DNA from 3 places in the Exiguobacterium sp. UBA5002 genome. Region 1 is predicted to be linked to each of the others. Evidence: riboswitches for the same ligand, from Rfam matches in the RefSeq annotation. Region 1 holds a riboswitch; each other region holds the start of a gene.
What was found. A riboswitch is a leader RNA that binds a small molecule or an ion and turns the genes downstream of it on or off. The one in region 1 is predicted to bind S-adenosylmethionine.
Positions count from the first base shown of each region.

Region 1 (3,281 bases):
CTCACCCTCAGCCAGTGCCATGTTCGGCTGGACATAATCGGAGAACTTGACGAGTTCGATTTTGATGCCTTCCTTCTCTGCTTTTTTCGCGACATAATCCCAAACTTGTGTGTCTGAACCGCTGACACCGAGCTTGATCGTCTTTTCGTCTTCTCCTGATGCTGCGCACCCGGCAAATAAAATCGTCGTGAGTGTTGCTCCAATTGCTACTGCTTTTTTCATGGCTGAATCGCTCCCTTGATTAATGTCTTCTGATTTTTCGTGCGACGATGTTGCCTGTCGTCTGTAAGCCTTGGACTAAGATGACGAGAATCCCGACCGTGATGATCATGACTTTCGTATCAAACCGTTGATAGCCGTAAGTAATTGCTAAGTCACCCAAACCGCCACCACCGATGGCGCCTGCCATCGCCGACGCCCCGATCAAGCCGACCGTCGCGATCGTTAAGTTCAGGATGAGTGAACCGAGTGCTTCCGGTAGGAGGAAGCGGAAAATCGTTTGAAACGGTGTCGCGCCCATCGCTTCTGCTGCTTCAAGAACGCCTTTATCGACTTCGAGTAAAGAACTCTCGATCAGACGCGCCATGTACGGTGCAGCGTAAAAGACGAGCGGAACGATTGCGGCTTCTGTTCCGATCGATGTCTGAACGATCAAGCGCGTCAACGGGATGATCGCGACGAGTAAGATGATGAACGGAATCGAGCGGAAAATATTGACGATACTGTTGAAGAACGTGAACAACGGAACATTTTCAAGTAACGCTCCTTTTCGCGTGACGACAAGCAGGATACCGAGTGGTAAGCCGATCAAGGTCGAGAACAAGAGCGAAACGGATACCATCGTCATCGTCTGCAAGAATGCTGTCCAGATATCACTGTAGTTAACTAGCATCAGCGAGCACCTCCTCAACGGTTACCTGCGCCTGATCGATGTAGTGTAACGCTCGTTTCACTTCTGTCGTCTCACCGATCAGTTCAACGAGTAATGTGCCGAACGGCGTATCCTGCAACTCCGTGATGCTACCGTGCAGGATATTGACATCGACGTCGAAGCGTTTTGCGACTTGCGATAAGAGTGGTTGTCCGGTGTGATGTCCAAGGAAGTGAATCTTATAGATTGGATTCGCATTCCGGGACTCGATCAACTGACGAATCGACGCTGGAATCTCGTCATGCATGACGGAGCGAACGAAATTTTTCGCTGTCTCAGTCTGCGGGTTTGAAAAGACATCAAAGACCGTTCCTGACTCGATCAACTTTCCAGCTTCAATGACGGCGACCCGGTCGCAAATCTCCCGGATGACGCCCATCTCGTGGGTGATCAAGAGAATCGTGATCCCGTACTCGGCATTGATCCGTTTTAATAACTGAAGAATATGATGTGTCGTCTGGGGATCAAGTGCTGACGTCGCTTCGTCACATAAAAGGACGGAAGGTTGCGTCGCGAGTGCCCGGGCGATACCAACGCGCTGTTTCTGCCCACCCGACAATTGATCCGGATAATGATCTGCTTTGTCCGCGAGATCGACGAATTCGAGTAACTCCGTCACCCGGCGGCGAATTTCGTCTTTCTTGACGCCTGCGAGAACGAGTGGTTTCGCGACATTCGTAAAGACCGTGTTCGCATTCAACAGATTGAAGTGCTGAAAGATCATCCCGATCCGTTGTTTTGCTTGGCGTAACTTTTTCGGAGACAGTTGCGTTAAATCTTCCCCATCGACCGTCACCGTTCCTGACGTCGGTCGTTCTAACAGATTGACGCAGCGGAGCAGTGAACTTTTCCCGGCACCGCTAAAACCGATGACCCCAAAGATTTCACCTTTTTCGATCGTCAGGTCGACACCGTCGAGCGCTGCAATCGTCTGATCTTTCGTGACGTACGTTTTTTTGACTTGATGAAATGCAATCATTCCGTTTTCCCCCTTCATTCAACAAAAAAGGTCCCTTCTTGAGAAACAAGAAGAGACCTGGATCCGCACAGTGGCAGAATCCACTCCACTCATCTCTCAGACATCTGTCTGATGGAATTGGCACAGTGCTCATAATGAGTCTGTTGCCGAGGTTTCGTAGGGCCAGTCCCTCCACCTCTCTGGATAAGTATTGCGGTATGAAATTCGTATGTGTGTTGTTGTGTTGTTGCTTATGTCGTAAAACTAATTTTTACATTACGGGTCGAACCTTTAAAAGTCAACCAACTTTTCAAAAATAATCCATTTGGCGCATATCGATGGATGAACAAGTTATGAGTTAGCTTACTGAACGGATCATGATTCGTCAAGAACGATTTGACAAGTCATTTTCGGTCGTGCTACCATCGTTTCAATGATTAATCCGACAATTCCAATATGATATTTATCAAGAGTGAACGAGAGACCTGGCTCTATGACTTCACGGCAACCTGCAATCTGTAAGGTGCTCCGACCAGCAAAGCGCGGCTTTGGATGATACGGTGAAAAACTCGTGGGCGTCCAAGCAGTGACGTCGACGAGTTTTTTTCATGAATGGAGGAAAAATAGTAATGATGAACTATCCTGTATTGACTGGTGCTGAAGCATTTTATCTTCAAGGTGGACCGATCGGCATTCTAATCTGTCATGGTTTTAACGCCACTCCGCAGAGTGTCCGGGACGTCGGTGAGGCATTTGCTGCCGAAGGTTTTACCGTCTATGCCCCGCGCTTACGTGGACATGGAACGAACGTCCGCGAGTTTGAACAATCGACTGCTCGATGTTGGAAGCAAAGCCTGCAAGACGGCTATGAACGTTTACAAGAAACATGCGATCAAGTCTTCGTCATCGGTCAATCGATGGGTGCGACGCTTGCGTTGTCGCTCGCTGCTGACGGCATTCCGTTTGCCGGCATCATTACGATCAATGCCGCACTCTCCGTTCCATCCTATGAAGCACTTTCGTTCGAGGACGGTCCACAGTACTTACCGGAAGGGGCACCGGACATTAAGCGAGCAGCCTTCGAAATCATTTATGACCTCGTTCCGAGCCGTTGTGCGTTCGAACTCGTCCGTCTAATGGATGAGACAAAAGGACGCCTCGGATCCATTCTCCTGCCGACATTGATTCTCTACTCGGCGACCGATCACGTCGTTCCGCCGTCGAGCTCGGATTATCTGCACCAGCACATCGGGACGAATGATAAACGAATCTACTGTCTCCTCAACTCGTACCACGTCGCGACCCTCGATCATGATCAGGATTTGATCGTGCGTGAGACGATTCGTTTCATCGAACGCTCGAGTCGTTTCTCACAGGAAACGGGATAAAAAA
Region 1 is NZ_DGYQ01000023.1:105,896-109,176, forward strand. Features, by position in the region: gene B4C70_RS06485 (MetQ/NlpA family ABC transporter substrate-binding protein) at 1-222, opposite strand, end outside; gene B4C70_RS06490 (methionine ABC transporter permease) at 242-892, opposite strand; gene B4C70_RS06495 (methionine ABC transporter ATP-binding protein) at 882-1,910, opposite strand; SAM riboswitch class I at 1,997-2,100, opposite strand; SAM riboswitch class I at 2,350-2,451, shown strand; gene B4C70_RS06500 (alpha/beta hydrolase) at 2,519-3,277, shown strand.

Region 2 (3,281 bases), on a different contig from region 1:
GGATCAAGTCAACGTCAAGATGATCGTCCCACCTGGAGCAGACCCCCACTCTTACGAGCCGACGTCAAAACAACTCACCGAGATTGCTAAGGGCGACTTGTTCCTCTTAACCGGTACGACGCTCGAGCCGTATTCGAAAAAAATCCAGGAGAGTCTAAAAGGCACGGATGTCCGCTTCGTCGAGACGAGTAAGGACGTCAACTTACTAGAATCGGATGCTACACTCCATGCACATGAAGAAGAGGGGCATAGTGAAGACGAACATGCCCACGAAGAAGAAGGGCACGATGATCACGCAACGGATAAACCTGCGCATGAAGAAGAAGGCCATGACCACGGAAAATACGATCCACACGTCTGGCTCGATCCTACCAACGCAAAAGCAATGGCACGTTCCATCACAGTCGCTCTATCAAAAGAAATACCAAAAGACAAAGCGACATTCGAGAAAAACTTAAAAGCGTTCGATCAGCAAGCTGACGCACTAGATAAAGAATTCAAACAAGCCGTCGCTGATGGATCGAAAAAAGAACTTCTCGTTACGCATGCCGCTTACGGTTACCTCGCAGAACGATATGGTTTCACGCAACTGCCGATCGCGGGAATTTCTCCTTCCGATGAACCGTCACAAAAGCAACTGGCTGCTTTAGTGAAAGAAGCACGGATGCATGATTTGAAATACGTCGCGTTCGAAGAAACGGTCTCACCTAAGGTCGCACGTGTCATTCAAAAAGAAATCGGAGCTGAATCCGTGACGATTCATAATCTAGAGTCCGTCACGAAAGCACAGCAAAACAGCTCTTATTTTAAATTGATGGAAGAAAACGTCCAGACGTTAAAACAAGCACTTCAGTAAAGTACAGTTGACACGCGTTACTCAATGCGGTACGGTAAGAAACGTGTTTTAAACAATTGAATGACTTCTTTTTATCGCGAGAAACGGAGGGACTGGCCCAATGATGTTTCGGCAGCGGACGATTTGATTCGTACTGTGCCAAATCCAGCAAGCGAAAGCTTGAGAGATAAGAAGAGCGTCTTTATTTCATAAAGACCTCCTTCTTTCTTGCGAAGGGGTCTTTTTTGTATCTTTGAGAAACGAGGTGTCAACAATGAATGAAACGATCATGCCTAACAAATGGGCACTGCTTCCCCTCGTCGTATTCCTGGTCCTCTTCATCGGAGCCGGGATCTTCTATGACGACTTTTACAAATTTCCGATCCTTATCGCCGCATTGATCGCTTTGATCTTTGCTGCAATCACGACGAAAGGATCCATCAATCAAACGGTCGAACGAATCGCAACGGGTGCCGGAAATCCTGATATCATGATCATGGTCTTCATCTTCTTATTAGCCGGTACGTTTTCTGGAACGGCAGAAGCAATCGGTGCCATCGATGCAACCGTCAATGCTGCTTTGACGTTCCTACCTCCGTCATTACTGATGAGTGGTCTGTTCATCATCGCTGCCTTCATCTCGATGGCAATGGGAACATCGACTGGAACGATTGCTGCACTCGCGCCGATCGCCTTCGGTATTCATGAAGCGACAGGCATCAACGTTGCGATCGCAGCAGCGTCAGTCGTTGGTGGATCGATGTTCGGCGATAACTTGTCGTTCATCTCGGATACGACGATTGCTGCCGTCCGTACCCAAAAAACGAACATGCGCGATAAGTTCCGGACGAACTTCATGATCGTCCTACCGGCTGCTATTTTGACGGTCATCCTACTCGCATTCGTTTCTGGTTCTGGTGACGTCGTCGAAGCAAAAGCATTTGAATTCTACAAGTTGATTCCATATCTTGCTGTCATCGTCCTTGCACTATTTGGCGTCAATGTCATTCTTGTCTTAATTGGTGGTACGTTACTCACCGGCATCATCGGTATGATTGATGGTAGTTTCGGCTTGAGTGGCTTCGTCCTCTCGATGTCAAAAGGAATGATGGGCATGGCGGAAATCTCCATTTTGACGCTCCTCATGGGTGGTCTCGTCAGCTTGATCACGTTCAACGGTGGAATCGTCTACTTGAAAGAGACGTTGACGCGCAAGATTTCTCAGCGTCGCGGTGCCGAATTCAGTATGGCAGCACTCGTCAGTGCGACGAATCTCGCAACGGCGAACAATACGATCTCGATTCTCGTCGCTGGACCACTGGCAGCTGAAATCGCTGATACGTATGAAGTCGATCGCAAGAAATCAGCGAGTATTCTCGATATCTTCTCTTGTGGGATTCAAGGTATCATTCCGTATGGGGCGCAACTCTTGATTGCAGCAGAATTGACGAAAACGGCTTCACCGGAACTGATTCCGTATCTGTTCTATCCGTTCCTGCTCTTCGTCTGTGGATCGATTGCCATCATCTTCGGTTTCCCACGTCCAAAGAAATCAGTTGCTCAACAAGAAAAAATCTCTTCTTAACAAACGACAGGTCCGATCGCTATGATCGGACCTGTTTCGTTATTTTTTCTGCTTCGCTTGTCGTTCTAAAATCAAATACGCGATTGCTGGAAGTGGAAACTGAACGAGTCCCGCGCCTCCCCATACCCACGGGTTACGTCCTGATTTTCGTACACTGAAAAATAGGCTAACTGCTTGCGTGACCAACAAGGCACTAATACTAAGCCAAGCTCCCTTTGATAGCTTTTTATTCTTTTGAGCCATCCTTTCTCCCCCTCTTTCTGACATACGGTCAGATGTGATGAATTCTCTTTTATTTTAACCCATTCTATTCCTCCATGAGCATGGAAACGGACGGTTTCGTTCGTTCGTGCTAAACTAAACGAGCAAATCTAAACTACGTTTTATGAGGAGGAGTAACACATGCAATACGCAAAACTTTCAAACGGTATTACGATTCCCCAAATTGGATTCGGTGTCTGGCAAGTAGACGAAGAGACAGAAGCACCCGCTGCTGTTGCTGAAGCATTACGTGTCGGTTATCGTCATATCGATACGGCTGCTGTCTACAAAAACGAGCGCGGTGTCGCAAAAGGAATCAAGGAAAGCGGCGTGAAACGTGAGGATCTCTTCTTAACGTCAAAAGTCTGGAACGATGATATTCGTGCCGGTCGGACGAAGGAAGCATTCGCAGAATCGCTCGAACGTCTCGAAACAGATTATCTTGACCTTTATCTCATCCACTGGCCGGTCGAAGGCTATATCGAAGCGTGGAAAGCAATGGTTGAACTGTATGAAGCAGGCAAGATCAAAGCGATCGGTGTCTCGAACTTCAAAGAACATCACCTCGATACATTGGCAGAAGAGGGCTTGATGGCACCA
Region 2 is NZ_DGYQ01000019.1:14,766-18,046, forward strand. Features, by position in the region: gene B4C70_RS04200 (metal ABC transporter solute-binding protein, Zn/Mn family) at 1-856, shown strand, start outside; SAM riboswitch class I at 925-1,029, shown strand; gene B4C70_RS04205 (Na+/H+ antiporter NhaC family protein) at 1,110-2,420, shown strand; gene B4C70_RS04210 (hypothetical protein) at 2,460-2,663, opposite strand; gene B4C70_RS04215 (aldo/keto reductase) at 2,823-3,281, shown strand, end outside.
Region 2: linked by a shared signal. The riboswitch ahead of B4C70_RS04205 (Na+/H+ antiporter NhaC family protein) and the one ahead of B4C70_RS06495 (methionine ABC transporter ATP-binding protein) in region 1 are both predicted to bind S-adenosylmethionine.

Region 3 (3,281 bases), on a different contig from region 1:
ATCACCTGATTTCTACATTGAGTATACTTGTATACAAGTTAGTATATACGTTTTTTTCTAAAATGCAAACGCTTCACTTAAATCTTAACGATTCAACTGGCAATCAGGAAATCGATTCCAAATATGTTAGGGTGAAGGAGTAATCAATAATCAGAACGGGTAAGGAGGAGATAGTACATATGAATATTTTAGTTGTAGGTGCAGGAGCAGTCGGAGGTTATTTCGGGGGCCGTCTTGCTGAGCAAGGTGAACAGGTGACCTTTCTCGTCCGTCCGAAGCGATATGAACAATTACAAAAGACAGGGTTACAGATCACTAGTCCTCATGGTGATGTTATGATCACGCCTCAGTTAGTGACACGAGACATGCGACTGAATCACACATTTGATGTCGTCTTACTTTCGACGAAAGCCTATCACTTGGATGATGTCCTACAGGATCTTGCGCCATTTGTTTCGAGCGAGACGTACATCATTCCTTTGTTGAACGGCATGCAGCATATACGACGGTTAACAGAAGTCTTCGGAGAAGATCGAGTACTGGGCGGACTTTGCTTCATTGAATCGACGCTTGATGCAGAAGGGCGTATTGTACAGACAAGCCCGTCGCATCGGCTATTGTTTGGTTCACGAACCGGTAAACCAACAGCGCGTTTAGAGGAGATTGCAACACGTTTTGCGAAAGCGAAGGCACCGATGGCGTACTCGATGCATATCATGGATGACATGTGGCAAAAGTACCTCTTCATTTCGACATTTGCGGGCGTGACGACACTATTTCGCTCTGCCATCGGTCCAATTCGCAAGGACCCAATTGGTCATCAGATGATTCAAGACGTCATGAAGGAAGCGAAGCGAGCGATGGAAGAACAAGGCGCAGTCTTTAATGACGATGTAGAAGCGGTCTTGCTGAAGCAGATGCATGCAATGGAAGACACGATGAAATCATCGATGTTACGGGACATGGAAAAGGGTCAGCCCGTCGAAGTGAAACATTTCTTTAGTACTTTGCTCGAAACACGCTCTTCACGTCATCTTCAACTGATTGAATCTAATTTATGGATCTATCAAAAAAATCGGGAAATGCCTGTTGACTGAATTATCTGCATTCTGATATGGTTAGGAACAATTACATACTTATCCAGAGAGGTGGAGGGACTGGCCCTATGAAACCTCAGCAACAGGTCGAAAGATACTGTGCTAATTCCTGCGGGTGCTGCACCCGATCGATAAGATTTCCGAATTGTCGACCGACGCATCCGTGAGGATGCGTTTTTTGTTTGGAATAGGTGGAACGAGGAGGAAATGGATTCATGAAAACGAGCGGAGCGTTTCGACGCAAGATGGAATCACGTCATCTGATCATGCTGTCGTTAGGTGGTGTCATTGGAACAGGATTATTTTTAAGTACAGGTTATACGTTGGAACAAGCAGGACGCGTCGGAACGATTCTGTCTTACTTGATTGGGGCCGTCGTCGTTTACTTAGTCATGTTAAGTCTCGGTGAACTCGCCGTGCACATGCCGGAAACCGGATCATTCCATAAGTACGCAACGAAGTACATTGGACCCGGCACCGGTTATACAGTGGCCTGGCTCTACTGGCTGACGTGGACGGTCGCCCTTGGTTCAGAATTCACGGCAGCAGGCATTTTGATGCAACGTTGGTTCCCGTCGATTCCAGTCTGGGTGTTCAGTGCATTATTCGCTGCGATGATCCTTGGTATCAACGTCTTGAAGGTCCGCGTATTTGCTGAAGTCGAGTTTTGGTTCTCCGCCATTAAGGTCGTGACGATCATTGCTTTCATTTTACTTGGTGCGGGAGCCATCGTTGGCTTCATCCCATTACAAGATGGTAGCCCGGCACCATTCTTTTCTTCCTTAACGGAAGGAGGATTGTTTCCAAATGGGGCATTTGCGATCTTCATGACGATGCTTGCCGTGAACTTTGCTTACTCAGGAACGGAATTGATCGGCGTCGCAGCGGGTGAAGCGGTCGATCCGAAGCGGACGATTCCGCTTGCGATCCGAACAACGATTTTGCGACTCGTCCTCTTTTTCGTCGGTACGATCATCGTATTAGCCGTCTTATTGCCAACGGAAGGGAAGGGCGTGCTCGAAAGTCCATTCGTTGCCGTGTTTGAACGAATCGGGATTCCGTATGCGGCAGACGTGATGAACTTCGTCATTCTGACAGCGATCTTATCGGCAGCGAACTCTGGGCTTTACGCTGCCTCCCGGATGCTTTGGTCGCTTGCGAACGAACGCATGATTCCGCGCTTCTTCGCCCAGGTGACACCAAGTGGGGTTCCACTTCGAGCTGTATTGTTCAGCATGCTTGGCGGAGGACTTGCTTTGCTTTCTAGCATCTATGCAGCAGGAAGTGTCTATATCGCGCTCGTCTCGATTTCCGGTCTTGCTGTTGTCGTCGTCTGGATGAGTATCAGCGTTGCGCAGTATCGCTTCCGGAAACAATTCCTCCGCGAAGGGCATATGGTCGACGAATTGGTCTATCGTACACCACTCTTTCCATTGGTACCGATCGCCGCTTTCGTCGTCTGTTTGATTTCCCTGATTGGTATCGGATTTGATCCGACGCAACGAGTCGCCTTGTATTGCGGTATCCCATTCATCGTGATCTGTTATGTCGTTCATGCGTTCACGAATTCTTCTCAGAAACGGAGTGTTGAAGATGTCCCGAATCAAAAATCCAGTTGACCAACGATTACAGGAAGTTCCTTTTCTTATTTTAGATGGTGCCCTTGCGACCGAACTCGAACAAAAGGGATTCGACCTGAACGATCCACTTTGGTCGGCACGCCTCTTAATTGAAGCACCGGAACAGATTGAGCGTGTCCATCACGATTACTTTGAAGTGGGCGCCGATGTTGCGATCACCTCAAGCTATCAAGCAAGTATCGAAGGATTCAAGCAACGTCACATCACGACCGAGGAAGCACAAGCGTTAATTCGACAAACGGTTACCTTAGCGCAAGATGCACGGACGCGTAGCGGAAAGAGTGCCGCATTGATCGCGGGATCAGTTGGTCCTTATGGTGCCTACTTAGCAGATGGTTCTGAGTATCGCGGTCATTATGGTGTGTCAGCAGATGTGCTAGAAGCCTTCCACAGACCACGCATCGAAGCATTGATTGAAGCGGGGGCTGATCTGCTGGCATTCGAGACAATTCCGTCGCTTGAGGAAGCTGTCGTGTTGTTCGGGATTCTCGAAGCGTTCCCGGAAGTATCTGCTTGGCTGACGTTCTCGCTTCAAGATGCGACG
Region 3 is NZ_DGYQ01000048.1:62,811-66,091, forward strand. Features, by position in the region: gene B4C70_RS14615 (ketopantoate reductase family protein) at 180-1,097, shown strand; SAM riboswitch class I at 1,134-1,235, shown strand; gene B4C70_RS14620 (amino acid permease) at 1,313-2,716, shown strand; gene mmuM (homocysteine S-methyltransferase) at 2,691-3,281, shown strand, end outside.
Region 3: linked by a shared signal. The riboswitch ahead of B4C70_RS14620 (amino acid permease) and the one ahead of B4C70_RS06495 (methionine ABC transporter ATP-binding protein) in region 1 are both predicted to bind S-adenosylmethionine.